2 regions of the Streptomyces sp. NPDC012510 genome follow, and region 2 is predicted to be linked to the other one. Evidence: riboswitches for the same ligand, from Rfam matches in the RefSeq annotation. Region 2 holds a riboswitch; the other holds the start of a gene.
What was found. A riboswitch is a leader RNA that binds a small molecule or an ion and turns the genes downstream of it on or off. The one in region 2 is predicted to bind glycine.
Positions count from the first base shown of each region.

Region 1: it holds a riboswitch for glycine, as region 2 does, so the genes downstream of both, gcvP (aminomethyl-transferring glycine dehydrogenase) here and gcvT (glycine cleavage system aminomethyltransferase GcvT) in region 2, are expected to answer to the same signal.

Region 1 covers NZ_JBIBEN010000003.1:527,456-535,115, reverse strand. Annotated here, with positions in the region: gene ACFY9I_RS07825 (FHA domain-containing protein) at 1-619, shown strand, start outside; gene ACFY9I_RS07820 (MerR family transcriptional regulator) at 663-1,418, shown strand; gene ACFY9I_RS07815 (bifunctional nuclease family protein) at 1,502-1,975, shown strand; gene ACFY9I_RS07810 (MerR family transcriptional regulator) at 2,440-2,967, shown strand; gene ACFY9I_RS07805 (DNA polymerase IV) at 3,085-4,434, shown strand; gene ACFY9I_RS07800 (PRC-barrel domain-containing protein) at 4,572-4,940, opposite strand; glycine riboswitch at 5,065-5,161, shown strand; gene gcvP (aminomethyl-transferring glycine dehydrogenase) at 5,334-7,660, shown strand, end outside.
Region 2 covers NZ_JBIBEN010000015.1:65,897-73,556, forward strand. Annotated here, with positions in the region: gene ACFY9I_RS26485 (L-serine ammonia-lyase) at 1-149, opposite strand, end outside; gene glyA (serine hydroxymethyltransferase) at 330-1,592, opposite strand; gene gcvH (glycine cleavage system protein GcvH) at 1,611-1,988, opposite strand; gene gcvT (glycine cleavage system aminomethyltransferase GcvT) at 2,108-3,235, opposite strand; glycine riboswitch at 3,402-3,500, opposite strand; gene ACFY9I_RS26505 (AAA family ATPase) at 3,734-4,402, shown strand; gene ACFY9I_RS26510 (enhanced serine sensitivity protein SseB C-terminal domain-containing protein) at 4,472-5,248, shown strand; gene ACFY9I_RS26515 (enhanced serine sensitivity protein SseB C-terminal domain-containing protein) at 5,473-6,225, shown strand; gene ACFY9I_RS26520 (hypothetical protein) at 6,424-6,999, opposite strand; gene ACFY9I_RS26525 (ABC transporter permease subunit) at 7,549-7,660, shown strand, end outside.

The DNA of each region.
Region 1 (7,660 bases), on a different contig from region 2:
CTCAAGTTCGGGTGGAGGGTTTACCCCGGACCCGTATGCGTCCCATGCCCCGGCGGGGCAGCCGCGGCAGGAGGATCCGTCGATGTCGGCCCTGGTGTGTACGAGGTGCGGTAACCGCAACGCGGAGAACAGCCGCTTCTGCTCGAACTGCGGTGCTCCGCTGCGCGCCGGCGCGGCCGCCGAGCGTCCGTCCGAGACGACCTCCACGATCTCCATCTCCGGCCTGGAGGCCTACGACTCCGAGGTCACCGGCCAGACCCAGCTGCCGGCGCTCTCGCCCGAGGCACAGGCGGCGGTCGACGCCCTGCCGCTCGGCTCGGCGCTCCTGGTCGTGCGCCGCGGCCCGAACGCGGGCAGCCGCTTTCTGCTGGACGGCGATCTGACCACGGCCGGCCGTCATCCGCAGAGCGACATCTTCCTGGACGACGTGACCGTGTCGCGTCGCCATGTGGAGTTCCGCCGCGGTCAGGACGGCTCGTTCACGGTCGCCGACGTCGGAAGCCTGAACGGCACCTACGTCAACCGGGAGCGGATCGACCAGGTCGCCCTGCACAACGGTGACGAGGTGCAGATCGGCAAGTACCGGCTGGTCTTCTACGCGAGCCAGCGGGGTTACTGACCCGCCTCCGGACTCTGTCCGGGGGGACCCCCAGGGAAGGTCCATGTTTCGAACAACGAGCGGTGGTGCCGACCACGGCACCGCCGCCGCGGACAGTGGCCTGATGAGCATCGGCACGGTGCTGAACGCGCTGCGCGAGGAGTTCCCCGAGGTAACCATCTCCAAGATTCGATTCCTGGAGTCGGAGGGGCTCATCGAGCCGCAGCGGACCCCCTCGGGGTATCGCAAGTTCAGTGCCGCTGACGTCGAGCGCCTGGGGCGCGTCCTCAGGATGCAACGGGACCACTATCTGCCGCTCAAGGTCATCCGTGAGTATCTGGAGGCCCTGGAGCGCGGCGAGGACGTGCGTCTGCCGTCCGTGGGACGTCAGCGGGACGTGGGTGGCGGAGAACGCCTGAGCGAGCTCCTCGGGGAGCCTGAGGAGCCCACGGCCGCCCGCATCGGGCGCGCCGAGCTGGTCGCCGGAGCCGGGATCGACGACGAGCAACTGGCCGAGTGGGAGTCGTACGGGCTTGTGGCCCCGTTGTCGGACGGGTCCTTTGACGCCGAGGCCCTCACGATCGCCACGCTTGTGGTGGAACTGGGGCGGTTCGGTATCGAGCCCCGGCATCTGCGGGTGATGCGCGCCGCGGCCGACCGTGAGGCGGGGCTCGTCGATCAGGTCGTGGCACCCCTGCGGCTGCACCGCAATCCTCAGACCAGGGCCCACGCGGAGGACCGCACGAGGGAGCTGGCGGGGCTCACGGTCAAGTTGCACGCCGCGCTCGTGCGGAGCGCGCTGGGTGTGCGCTTGCGCTGAGGCGCATGTTCGCCTGTGGCGGATCGGTCGGTCGATCTGTGCCCGACTACCCAAACATCCCGAGCACGGCCTAGGGTTGCTGTGTGAACGAGCTCGATGTCGTAGGTGTCCGGGTCGAAATGCCCTCCAACCAACCGATCGTGCTCCTGCGCGAAGTGGGAGGCGACCGTTACCTCCCCATCTGGATCGGGCCGGGGGAGGCGACGGCGATCGCTTTCGCCCAGCAGGGCATGGCCCCCGCGCGACCGCTGACGCACGACCTGTTCAAGGACGTGCTGGAGGCCGTCGGCCAGGAGCTCACGGAAGTGCGCATCACGGACCTGCGTGAGGGCGTTTTCTACGCGGAGCTGGTGTTCGCCAGCGGAGTCGAGGTGAGTGCCCGGCCGTCCGACGCCATAGCGCTGGCGCTGCGTACCGGGACACCGATCTTCGGTAGTGACGGCGTGCTCGACGACGCGGGGATCGCGATCCCGGACGAGCAGGAGGACGAGGTGGAGAAGTTCCGCGAGTTCCTCGACCAGATCTCGCCCGAGGACTTCGGGACGAACAGCCAGTGAAGCGGTGGCGGGCGGACATCATGCCGGTCGGTGGGGTTCGTGGCCGTGTGCGTGCCGACGGGTGCGCGGTTCGGCGCTGAGGACGTGGCGGTCCGTCGGCCTGCACCGCTGGTGTGAACCGCCGTTGGAGACAGATCAAGATCCTTCAGCGGGGTTCACGCATGTCATGGGCGAAGCCCGGTACCGGGCGGCCCTGTCGTAGCACATTCGGCTAGCCTTTCCCCGGGGAAGGGCACGGGAAACCACTCTCAGGGTGATTATCACTCGGCGTGGCGAGTGTGGCGGTCGTTGACGCACCCCTGGTGGCTGCCTACCGTCGAGAAGGCAGGTCAAGGACGGAGGTCGGCGTGAGAAGCAGCGGCGACGGTACGGCTGGGGGTGCCCCCGGACGCAGGCTGGGGGAGAACGGCCCGTACCCGCTTCACGGCAGCGCGGCCGGTCACGTCCCGCAGCGGCCCAAGGCTCTGCAGGACAGCGCGGAGGCGGCGCCCGAGCCGCACGAGAACGTCGGTTATCGCGGTCCCACCGCGTGCGCGGCAGCCGGCATCACCTACCGTCAACTCGACTACTGGGCCCGCACCGGTCTCGTGGAGCCCAGCGTGCGTTCCGCCCATGGCTCGGGGACGCAGCGGCTCTACAGCTTCCGGGACGTCGTCGTCCTGAAGATCGTGAAACGGTTCCTCGACACGGGAGTGTCGCTGCAGAACATCCGCACTGCCGTTCACCACCTCAGGGAGCGGGGCTTCAGCGATCTGGAGCGGATGACGCTGATGAGCGACGGGGCGACGGTGTACGAGTGCACCTCGCCCGACGAGGTCCACGCTCTGCTCCAAGGCGGCCAGGGAATCTTCGGCATCGCCGTAGGGGTGGTCTGGCGTGATGTGGAAAGCGCTCTCTCGCAGTTGCACGGGGAGCGGGTCGACACGGGGGAGACACTCGTGGGCCCCAATCCGGCGGACGAACTGGCGCGACGGCGCAACCGGGCGGTCTGAAGGCGTCCACCCTGTCGCGTGCGGCGGCGTAGTGCAGGCGCGGGGCGGCGTGGGGCGTGCCTGCGGACGGGGTCGTCGGCTTCGGCGATGTCAGTGGCGTAGGGCAGCATCGGAGATGTGAGAACCGCGCCCACGATCCTGCATCTCGACATGGACGCCTTCTACGCCTCGGCGGAGCAGGCGTCCAAGCCGAGTCTGCGGGGCAAGGCCGTGATCGTGGGCGGGCTCGGGCCGCGTGGGGTGGTCGCGACCGCCTCGTACGAGGCGCGGGTCTTCGGGGTGCACTCGGCGATGCCCATGGCGCAGGCCCGCCGGCTCGCGCCGAACGCGGCGTATCTCACGCCGCGCTTCATGTTCTACCGGGCGATCAGCGACCAGGTCATGGGGCTGTTGCGGAACCTGTCTCCGCTGGTGGAGCCGTTGAGCCTGGACGAGGCCTTTGTGGATCTGGAGGCCGGGGACGCGGCCTGGGACGAGGAGTCGGCGCGGCTGGCGGGAGCGCGGTTGCGCGCGGACATCCGGGCGGTGACCGGACTGACGGGATCTGTCGGGCTAGCGGCCTCCAAGATGCTCGCGAAGATCGCCTCCGAGCAGGCCAAGCCGGACGGGCTGGTGCTGATCGAGCCCGGGACCGAGCGGGCGCTGCTGGGGCCGATGTCCGTGCGGATCCTGCCGGGGGTCGGGCCGGCGACCGGGGACCATCTCCGGCGGGCCGGGATCACCACGGTCGAGGAGATCGTGGAGGCGGGAGAGGACGAGGTCGTACGGCTGCTGGGGAAGGCCCATGGGCACGGGCTGTACGCGATGGCGCTGGCGCGGGACGACCGCGCGGTGGTGGCCGAGCGGGACACGAAGTCGGTGTCGGTGGAGGACACGTACGACGTGGACATCCATGACCGGGTGCGGGTCCGGATGGAGGTGCAGCGGCTCGCGGACCGGTGCGTGCGGCGGTTGCGGGGGGCAGGGCTGTCGGGGCGGACGATCGTGCTGAAGGTGCGGCGGTACGACTTCTCGACGCTGACCCGGTCGGAGACCCTGCGGGGGCCCACGGACGACCCCTCGGTGGTGCGGGAGGCCGCGGCGCGGTTGTTGGAGGCCGTGGACACGACGGGCGGGGTGCGGTTGCTCGGGGTCGGGGTCAGTGGGCTCGCCGACTACACGCAGGAGGATTTGTTCGCGCAGGCGGCGGGAGAGCCGGCTCCGGTGGAGGAGGAGACGGCGGACGCGGAGGTGTCCCCGGTGGAGGAGACCGTGGGGCGGGAGCGGCACTGGAGTGCCGGGCACGACGTGCGGCATGCCGAGTACGGCCCTGGGTGGGTGCAGGGTAGTGGGCTGGGGCGGGTGACTGTGCGGTTCGAGACGCCGCACGACCGGGAGCCGGGGCGGGTGCGGACCTTCAGGACGGACGATCCCGCGCTGGAGCCGGCGGAGCCGCTGCCGCTGGTGCGGGACGCAGTACGGGGCTGAGGCTGTGGGACCGCCGGTCCGCGCCGTGTGGGCGGGCGCCGTCGCGGCGATGAGAGGAGGGCGGCGGAGGGGAGCGTGTCGTGCCTACGGCGGGTGAGGGCGGCGTAGGGGCTGGGGGCGGCGTGGGCCGACGCCGGTCACGGCTCGTCCTGGCGTGTGACCTTGCCGAAGTTGTGGTCGACGGGTGGGGGCGGGGCGATGTCCAGGCCGTAGTGGTGGTAGAGCTGCACTTCCTGTTCGGGGGAGAGGTGGCGGCCGACGCCGAAGTCGGGGGCGTCCTTGATGAGGGCGCGGTCGAAGGGGACGCGGAGGGTGCCTTCGATCAGCTCGCTGGGCTCCAGGGGGACGAACGCGTCGCGGCCGAAGAGGCCCATGCGTATCGCGGCCCACTCGGGGGTGCCGGTGGCGTCGTCGAGGTAGACCTCGTCGACGGTGCCGATCTTGGTGCCCTTGCGGTCGAACGCCTTGCGGCCGATCAGGTTGCGCGGATCGATGTCGGTCTGCACGGGCCCTCCAAGTGATGGCAAAGGGGTTGCACATCGTCTCTCACCACTACGAAAAGGCACATCGGGGGAGGCGGCCACTCGAAGACGCGTGCGTTGACCGCGCTGATACGCTGGCAGCGGCTGCTGACCCCGTGCGGGAGAGTCCTCCGGACACCATCCGGAGGCGCCGAAGGAGCAAATCCTCCCCGGAATCTCTCAGGCACACGTACCGCACGGACGAGGTCACTCTGGAAAGCAGGGCGGGTGTCACGGCTTCCGCTCTCACCGACGGTGAAAGCCGGTGCGTATCTGCACCGGTGAAGCTCTCAGGTTGAGATGACAGAGGGGGAGGCCGTCCGGGCACCCGTGCCGTGGTGCCCCTCGAAGGTCGCGTCAGACCAGGAGGCCTCCGCAATGACCGCCCATCGCACTCCGCTCTCCGAGCTCGAACAGGGAATCCCTTTCGAGCGGCGTCACATCGGACCAGACGTCGAGGCCCGGGCCAAGATGCTCGCGCACGTCGGCTACGGCTCGCTCGACGAGCTGACGGCCGCCGCGGTCCCCGATGTGATCAAGAACGCCGAGGCGCTGGATCTGCCGGGGGCGCGTTCCGAGGCCGAGGTTCTCGCCGAGCTGCGTTCGCTCGCCGATCGCAATCAGGTGCTCGGGTCGATGATCGGGCTCGGGTACTACGGGACGTTCACCCCGCCGGTGATCCTGCGGAACGTGATGGAGAACCCGGCCTGGTACACCGCCTACACGCCCTATCAGCCCGAGATCTCCCAAGGGCGGCTCGAAGCGCTGCTCAACTTCCAGACCATGGTCGCCGATCTCACGGGACTGCCGACCTCCGGAGCCTCCCTGCTCGACGAGGGCACTGCCGCGGCCGAGGCCATGGCCCTGTCCCGGCGCATGGGGAAGAACAAGAAGGGGCTCTTCCTTGTCGACGCGGACGCGCTGCCGCAGACGATCGCCGTCATCGAGACCCGGGCCGAGCCGACCGGCGTCGAGGTCGTCGTCGCCGACCTGAGCGAGGGGATTCCGGCCGACATCGCCGCACGTGAGATCAACGGGGTGTTGCTCCAGTACCCGGGCGCCTCCGGTGCCGTACGGGATCTCAAGCCGGTCATCGAGCAGGCGCACGAACTCGGTGCGCTGGTCACCGTCGCCGCCGATCTGCTCGCGCTCACGCTGCTCACCTCGCCCGGTGCGCTGGGCGCCGACATCGCGGTGGGGACGACACAGCGGTTCGGCGTGCCGATGGGCTTCGGCGGCCCGCACGCGGGCTACATGGCCGTGCGCGAGAAGTTCGCACGCAGCCTGCCCGGGCGGCTCGTGGGCGTTTCCGTGGACGCGGACGGGCACAAGGCGTACCGGCTCGCCCTGCAGACGCGGGAGCAGCACATCCGTCGGGAGAAGGCGACCAGCAACATCTGTACGGCTCAGGTGCTGCTCGCCGTGATGGCCGGCATGTACGCCGTCCACCACGGGCCGGAGGGGCTGCGGACCATCGCCCGGCGTACGCATCGGTACGCCACCGTGCTCGCCGCCGGGCTCGCCGCCGGGGGTATCGAGGTCGTGCACGGCGCCTACTTCGACACGCTCACCGTGCGGGTGCCGGGGCGGGCCGGCGCGGTCGTGACGGCCGCGCGGCAACATGGCGTGAACCTGCACCTCGTCGACGCCGACCTGGTGGCGATCTCCTGCGACGAGACCACGACGCGGGCCCAGCTGGGTGCCGTGTGGACCGCCTTCGGGGTGGAGGGCGAGGTGGAGGCCCTCGACGCCGCCGCCGAGGACACGCTGCCCGAGGCGCTGCTGCGGTCGGACGACTACCTCACACACCCGGTGTTCCACGAGTACCGCTCCGAGACCGCGATGCTGCGCTATCTGCGCCGGCTCGCCGACCGGGACTACGCGCTGGACCGGGGCATGATCCCGCTGGGCTCCTGCACGATGAAGCTCAACGCGACCACCGAGATGGAGCCGGTGACCTGGCCGGAGTTCGCTCAGCTGCACCCGTTCGCGCCCGCCGGGCAGGCACAGGGGTACCTCACGCTCATCCGTGAGCTGGAGGAGCGGCTCGCGGAGGCCACCGGGTACGACAAGGTGTCCCTGCAGCCGAACGCGGGCTCGCAGGGGGAGCTGGCCGGGCTGCTGGCCGTACGCGGGTACCACCGGGCCAACGGTGACGAGCAGCGGACCGTGTGTCTGATCCCGTCGTCCGCGCACGGCACCAACGCGGCCAGTGCCGTCATGGCGGGGATGAAGGTCGTCGTCGTGAAGACCGCCGAGGACGGCGAGATCGACGTCGAGGACCTGCGGGCGAAGATCGAGCAGTACCGCGACGAGCTGTCCGTGCTGATGATCACCTATCCGTCGACGCACGGTGTGTTCGAGGAGCACGTGGCCGACATCTGCGCCCAGGTGCACGACGCAGGCGGCCAGGTGTACGTCGACGGCGCCAACCTGAACGCGCTGGTGGGGCTCGCCAAGCCGGGGCACTTCGGCGGTGACGTCTCGCATCTGAACCTGCACAAGACCTTCTGCATCCCGCACGGCGGCGGCGGCCCCGGGGTCGGTCCGGTGGCCGTGCGCGAACACCTGGCGCCGTATCTGCCGAACCACCCGCTGCAGCCAGCGGCCGGCCCGGAGACGGGCGTGGGCCCGGTCTCGGCGGCTCCGTGGGGTTCGGCGGGCATCCTGCCGATCTCGTGGGCGTACGTGCGGCTCATGGGCGG
Region 2 (7,660 bases):
AGCTCGGCGCGTACCGACGCGACGCCCGTGAGCAGTTCCTCGTTGCGCAGCCGGCGGGCGAACATCCGGGCGGCACGCATCGGGCCGACCGTGTGGGAGCTGGACGGGCCGATGCCGATCGAGAACAGGTCGAAGACCGAGATGGCCACGGTGACTCCTCAGAACGGGGGAGGTTGGTGCGGGGGTGGGGCACCGCGCTCAGGTCCAGTGTGCGCGGTGCCCCCGAGGTGCGGGACCCACAGGCCCGTACATCCGGGGTGACGGCTACGGGTGGGGGCCCGGGCCGGGGTCGGGTCACGACCCCGGCCGAGTGCCCAGGGGCGAGGGCCCTACTTGCCCAGCCCCGGGTACAACGGGTGCTTGTCGGCGAGGGCCTTGACCCGGGTCCTCAGGGCCGCCACGTCGTACGACGGCTTCAGCGTCTCGGCGATGACGTCCGCGACCTCGGTGAAGTCCTCGGCCGTGAAGCCGCGGGTGGCCAAGGCGGGCGTGCCGATCCGCAGGCCGGAGGTGACCATCGGCGGACGCGGGTCGTTGGGGACGGCGTTGCGGTTGACCGTGATGCCGACCTCGTGGAGGCGGTCCTCGGCCTGCTGCCCGTCCAGCTCGGACTCCCGCAGGTCGACCAGGATCAGGTGCACGTCCGTGCCGCCGGACAGCACGTTGACTCCGGCCTCGCGGGCGTCCGGCGCCGTGAGCCGCTCCGCCAGGATGCGGGCACCCTCCACCGTGCGGCGCTGGCGCTCCCTGAACTCCTCCGAGGCCGCCACCTTGAAGGAGACCGCCTTGGCCGCGATGACATGCTCCAGCGGACCGCCCTGGAAGCCCGGGAAGACGGACGAGTTGAGCTTCTTCGCGAAGTCCTTCTTCGCCAGGATGATGCCGCCGCGCGGACCGCCGAGCGTCTTGTGGGTGGTGGAGGTGACCACGTCCGCGTACTCGACCGGGTTCGGGTGCAGCCCCGCCGCGACCAGGCCCGCGAAGTGCGCCATGTCGACCCAGAGATACGCCCCGACCTCGTCCGCGATCCGGCGGAAGGCGGCGAAGTCGAGCTGACGCGGGTACGCCGACCAGCCCGCGATGATCACCTTCGGGCGGCGCTCCTTGGCCAGCCGCTCGACCTCGGCCATGTCGACCAGGCCCGCGTCGTCCACGTGGTAGGGCACCACGTCGAACTGCTTGCCGGAGAAGTTCAGACGCATCCCGTGGGTGAGGTGGCCGCCGTGCGCCAGGTCCAGGCCGAGGATGGTGTCGCCGGGCTGGGCCAGCGCGAACAGCGCCGCCTGGTTGGCGGAAGCGCCCGAGTGCGGCTGGACGTTGGCGTACTCGGCGCCGAACAACTCCTTGACCCGGTCGATCGCGATCTGCTCGGCCACGTCGACGTGCTCGCAGCCGCCGTAGTAGCGGCGGCCCGGATAGCCCTCGGCGTACTTGTTGGTCAGCACCGAGCCCTGGGCCTCCATGACCGCGACCGGAGCGAAGTTCTCCGAGGCGATCATCTCCAGGGTGGACTGCTGACGTGCCAGCTCGGCGTCGACGGCGGCGGCGACGTCCGGATCCAGCTCGTGCAGGGGCGTGTTCAGAAGCGACATGCGTACGACCTCGTGTTCTCAGCCGGCGGTGTGGGCGACGTACTCGTCGGCGGAGAGCAGATCGTCCGGCTCCTCCGCGACACGTACCTTGAACAGCCAGCCGCCCTCGAAGGGGGCGGTGTTCACCAGCGACGGGTCGTTGACGACGTCCTCGTTGATCTCGGTGACCTCACCGGAGACCGGCGAGTACAGGTCGCTGACCGACTTGGTGGACTCCAGTTCGCCGCAGGTCTCGCCCGCGGTCACCGTGGAGCCCACCTCGGGGAGCTGGGCGTAGACGACATCGCCGAGCGCGTTCGCCGCGAACTCCGTGATGCCGACCGTCGAGACGCCGTCCTCGGCGCCCGACAGCCACTCGTGCTCCTTGCTGTAGCGCAGCTGCTGGGGGTTGCTCATGGCCTGAATTCTCCTGTACGCGAGGGAGTGGTGAGGAAGGGGGGGACTGCTGGAACCGCTGTTGACCAGCGCGGAGTGCCCGGTGTGACGCTCGGGCCGGGCGACCTCGCGCCCAGTGTCTACTTCCGCCGCTTGTAGAACGGCAGCGCCACGACCTCGTACGGCTCGTGGCTGCCCCGGATGTCCACGCCGACCCTGGGGGTGCCCGGCGCGGCGTGCATGGTGTCGACGTACGCCATCGCGATCGGCCTGCCCAGCGTGGGGGAGGGGGCGCCGGAGGTGACCTCGCCGATCACCTGGCCGTCGGCGACGACCGGGTATCCGGCGCGCGGTACCCGGCGGCCCTCGGCGATCAGGCCGACGAGGACGCGGGGCGGCTCGTGGTTGGCGTTCTCGGCGGCCTCGCGCAGGGCCGCGCGGCCCACGAAGTCACCCTCCTTGTCGAACTTCACCACGCGCCCGAGGCCCGCGTCGTACGGGGTGAGGGAGGTCGACAGCTCATGCCCGTACAGCGGCATGCCCGCCTCCAGACGCAGCGTGTCCCGGCAGGACAGGCCGCAGGGCACCAGGCCGACGCCCTCGCCGGCCTTGGTCAGCGCCTGCCACAGCTCGACCGCGTGTTCCGGCTTCACGAACAGCTCGAAGCCGTCCTCGCCGGTGTACCCCGTGCGGGCGATCAGCGCGGGAACCCCGGCGACCGTGCCCGGCAGCCCCGCGTAGTACCTCAGTCCGTCGAGATCGGCGTCGGTGAGCGACTTGAGGATCCCGGGGGACTCCGGACCCTGGACGGCGATCAGCGCGTAGGCGTCCCGGTCGTCCCGCACCGCGGCGTCGAATCCGGCGGAGCGCTCCACGAGCGCGTCCAGCACCACCTGGGCGTTGGAGGCGTTCGCCACGACCAGGTACTCGGTCTCCCCCAGCCGGTAGACGATCAGGTCGTCGAGGATGCCGCCGTCCTCGCGGCAGATCATGGTGTAGCGGGCGCGGCCGACGCCGACGCTCCCGATGTTGCCCACGAGGGCGTAGTTCAACAGGGCCGCGGCCTGCGGTCCGGTCACCGTGATCTCGCCCATGTGCGAGAGGTCGAAGAGACCGGCCTTCGTACGGACGGCGGTGTGCTCGTCCCGCTCGGAGCCGTAGCGCAGGGGCATGTCCCAGCCCGCGAAGTCGGTCATCGTCGCGCCGAGCGAGCGGTGCAGGGCATCGAGCGCGGTACGGCGCGGTCCAGTGGTGGGGCTGCTGCTCATCGGATTCTGCTCCCAGTGCAAGACAGGCGAAGGGCGAGGAAAGTCCTCCCCATCTGTCATCGGAACCTGAGAGGTTCACCACGACCGTACGTACCGGTGGTCGTGACTTGCACCGTGGGTGGAGCCGCCCCCGCGAAAGGGAGTACGGCCCGCTTTTCAGATGTGCCTCGCCCGCGCGGTATCTGGGCCTGAGAGATTCAAGGGAGGGACTTGCTCCTTCGGCGCCCCAGCGAACGACTGCTGGGAGCTCTCCCGCGCGGATTCAAGCGGCCGGTATGCAGTTGGCGCGCACATCATCGCACGCATCGACGCGGCTCGGCAGGGGGACCATTCACAGGTGGGATGGCGTGGGGTGCGGATGAGCGAAGGCAAGGGCGGCACAGCGGTCCGTAGCACTCTTGTGGCAGGACGAGGACTGAACCAGGAGGGATCGGGCATTACCTTCTCTTTACAGTGGGTGGGGATGGGACCTCCATACCCTCGGGGAGGACGATCACGGTGAACAGGACCACGGCGTACGCGACGACGTCGGGCATCGCGGTGCCCAAGCAGCCCGTCGCACCGGCCGGTGAGGCGTGCGGGCCGTTCCCGAGGGCGGTCGTCCGCGACCTCAGGGGGCGTGCCGGACGGAGCCCTCGCGAGCTGTCGTTCGGACCGGCCGACCTGGTGGTGGTCACCGGGCTCCCGGGAAGCGGGAAGTCCACGCTGATGCGGCGCGCCGTTCCGGGCCTCCGCATCGACTCCCAGGACACCCGGGACCGCTTCGACGCGCGCTTCGCCCGCGTCCTGCCGTACGCGGTCTACCGCCCCGCAGTGCGCATCGCCCACTACGCCGGGCTGCGGCGCGCCCTGCGCTCGGGGCAGGGCGTCGTCGTGCATGACTGCGGGACGCAGGCATGGGTGCGGGCGTGGCTCGCGCGCGAGGCGCGCCGCCGCGGCGGCACGCTGCGTCTGCTGTTGCTCGACGTCACGCCCGATGAGGCCCGGGACGGGCAGCGGGAGCGGGGACGGGGGGTGTCGCGGTACGCCTTCGCCCGGCACCGTGGGGCTATGGCGGGGCTGCTGCGGGCGGTGGAGAAAGGGAGGCTTCCGCAGGGCTGCGGGGCGGCGGTGTTGATCGACCGGGCCGCGGCGGAGGTGTTGAAGCGGATCGACTTCGTGGGGTGAAGCCGTGGTCGAGCGGTGGCACTAAGGTGCAGGGACGACAGCATCACGGAGCAAAGCGGTAGGCAGCAGATGGACTTCCCGGCGGACTTTCCGGCACAGGCGCACCCCCATGGGCACGGCGGGTGGCCCGGCAACGAGCTGGAGGAGGTGCTGTCCGCGTCTCTCGGGGTGCCCACGGCGGGGGCCCGGATCGTGGAGGTGCTGGCCCGCAGCTTCGTGTGGGTGCCGCTGCCCGAAGGGGGCGGTCCGCGGAGCGGTCAGCTCGATCTGCCCACGATGGAGGTCGACGGGCAGGCGTACGTGCCGGTCTTCAGCTCCGAGGAACAGTTCCGCCAGGTCGTCGGCGACCACATGTCGTACACGATCGCCCCGGCGGTCGAGTTCGCCCGGGGCCTGCCCCCGCAGATCGGCCTCGCGCTGAACCCGGACGGTGTCGTCGGCATCCCGCTGCCGCCGCCCGCCGTGGCCGAGTTGTGCCGGGCCGGGCGGACGCCGTTGGACGGATCGGCGAGCGGCGCCCGAGTACGGCTGTTCGAGCCGGACTGGCAGGACGACCCCGTCGACTTTCTGGCCGCCGCCTCGGCCGAGTTCGCCGGCACCGGAGCGGTCCTCTCCGCCCGCCGCTGCCTCGCCGCCATCGAGACCGCCGCTCCCGTGATGTTCATCGGCGTCGAACTCGCCTCCTGGGAAGCCGACCGCACCCTCCCGCTCGCCGCCCTCGGCCGAGCCCTCACCAGGACCCCCGTCCCCTGGCCCGTCAACATGGTCTTCCTCGACGTGACCCAGGATCCGGTGGCCGACTGGCTCCGCGAGAAGGTCCGGCCCTTCTACCAACAGGGTTACTGACCGGCGCCCCGCGGGGGCGCGGGGCACTGTCGATATGCGGCTCCGCCGCGTGGGCGCGATCGACCACGAAGAAGCGGTGGTCCGCAGATCACCGCAAGCCCCGAGCCCTGACCGGCTCGACCAGCGCACCACCTAAGCTGTGTCCTATAACCAGGGTCCAACACCGAAGGGCGGCCAACGTGAGCGGCAGCGGCAGCGGCATCGCCACCGGGCAGGTCGAGCACATGCTGCGCCAGGTGACGCCCGGGCGATACGACGCCTACGAGGCGCTGCTGCGTGCCCTCGCCACCCCGTCCTCCGGCCAGATCTGGATGCTGCTCTGGCACGGCCAGGCCGGCTCCCCGGACGCTCAGTACGGGAACATGGAGGTCGACGGGTTCAACTACGCCCCGTGCGTGACCTCCGCCCAGGAGCTGTCCGCCAGTGGCTGGAACCGCAGTTACGAGGTGGTCGACGGCCTCGACGTCGCCCGCACCCTCTACCCCGACCACTACGGCCTCTGGCTCAACCCGCACGCGCCGGGCGGCGGCGTCGGCATCCCCTGGCTCGATCTGCGCCGGATCGCCACGGGCCTGGAGAGACAGCCCGCGGGCCCGCTCCGGCTGTCCGAGCCGGCCATCGAGATCCCGCAGTTCTACGCCCTGCTGACGCAGAACGCCCACCGCACGCCGGCCGTGCGCTCGCTGCGCCGCGCCTGGGTGCAGCCCGCGCTCGGCGCGCCGTACCTGGCGATCGGCCTCGACGTGTACGACACCTCACCGCAGGCGGTGGACTCGGTGCGCGCGATGATGCAGCAGTCCATCGGCGCGGTCCCGGACGGCCTGCCCGTCTCCACCGTCGCCATGTCCGACGAGTACGACCCGGTCGCCATGTGGCTCCGCGCGGGCGCCCGCCCGTTCTACGACCGCGAGGCCCACGCCGCCGCCCCTGCCCAGGCTCCGGCGGCGGGCGGGTACGGATACCCGGGCGGCTACTGAGCCCTCGCCGCCCCCGTTACGCGACGACGGAGCCCCTGGCTCCGGAAGGACTCGTCAGAGAGCCTTCCGGAGCCAGGGGCTCCTCGCATCGTTCTCGTGCCCCCGTGCACGAGAACGATGTACGGGCATGTTTTCCGTGCGCTTTCCCCCGTTGTTCAGCGCACTGGACTTTTACGCCCGAAGTTTATCGCCGAGAGTTTACGGCTTCGGCGTGCACCCGCTCGACTTCTTGGTCTGACATTCGGAGAAGAAGGGGTAGGCGACGATGGCGTTCATGTATCCGTAGTTCTTGATGACCACCGTCTTGCAGCCGGGCCCGTAGCGCTCCTTGCGGATGTTGAATCGCTGGAACTTCACCTTCGGCGTGACGAAGCCGTAGTGCTTGCCCTTGACCACCATCTGGTTGGTGACCTTGATTCCCTTGGAGGTCTTCTTGGTGACCGAGTAGTCCGTGCGACCCTCGACCTTGGCGATTCCCCACGACACGGACACGGTGGCGCCCGCACTCCAGGTGGTCGCACGGGATGTGGTCGTGGTCATCGTGTAGTTGAGCTTCGCCTTGGACTTGCTGGAGTTGTACCGGCCGGCCGTGGGCGCGATGGGCTTGTACGTGGGCGAGCCGAACTTCTCCACGGTGTAGAAGGAACCCGTCCCACAGTTCTGCGCGCCCGCGGTCCCCGCGAAAGCGGTGCCCTGGGTGGCCATCATCGTGCCCGCGAGGAGCGCGGTCGCGGCAAATGCCGAACCGACGCCACGGCGCATGGTGCTCTTCATTTTTTCCCCGTTTCCCCGTACGTGGGGCCCCTGTTGCTTTTTCTCGCTCGGTGGCCCCGTTCGTTGGAAAAAACCTATGGAGGGGTTTCCGGGCTGTCAACGGACCGTACTCCGCCGTATCCGGAGAACCTCAAGAAAGGCTCAACGGGAGAATTGCGACTGCCTGACGGTCCGGGCGATTTGCTCCCTCTGTCGTGATGTCGCCTCGGGGTAAATGGGAAAAAGAGGGCGACGCATGGGGTCCCCGAGCTTCATGTGATCCCCGTCACACCTGAGGTCTCGAGGGCCTGAAGTTCGGCCCTGGTATGGGGGGATGTGCTCTTTTCGCGCCAAGCACGCACCGTTCGCCAGCGGTTGACCGGTGTCCGCATAGCGGAGCCCGGCGGCAGCATCACGTTTAGGCATCCATTCACCGCCAAGTCTGGTCAGCGCTCGACGAACCGTTGAAGACTCGCCCACCAGGGGCTTCGCCCCGCGTGTGAGGGAGTTGACGCCGCCACAGCGGCAAGTGCGGGCCGGTCACCGCCGGTTGAGAGGGGTCCCTGCCAGATGACGGCGCCATTGCATGACACGACCGCGGAAGCGGTCCCGACCGCGCCCACCGACCCGGCCGGGCCGGTGGGCAGGAAGGTCGAGGGCCGGTCCCTGAAGCGGATCGCCT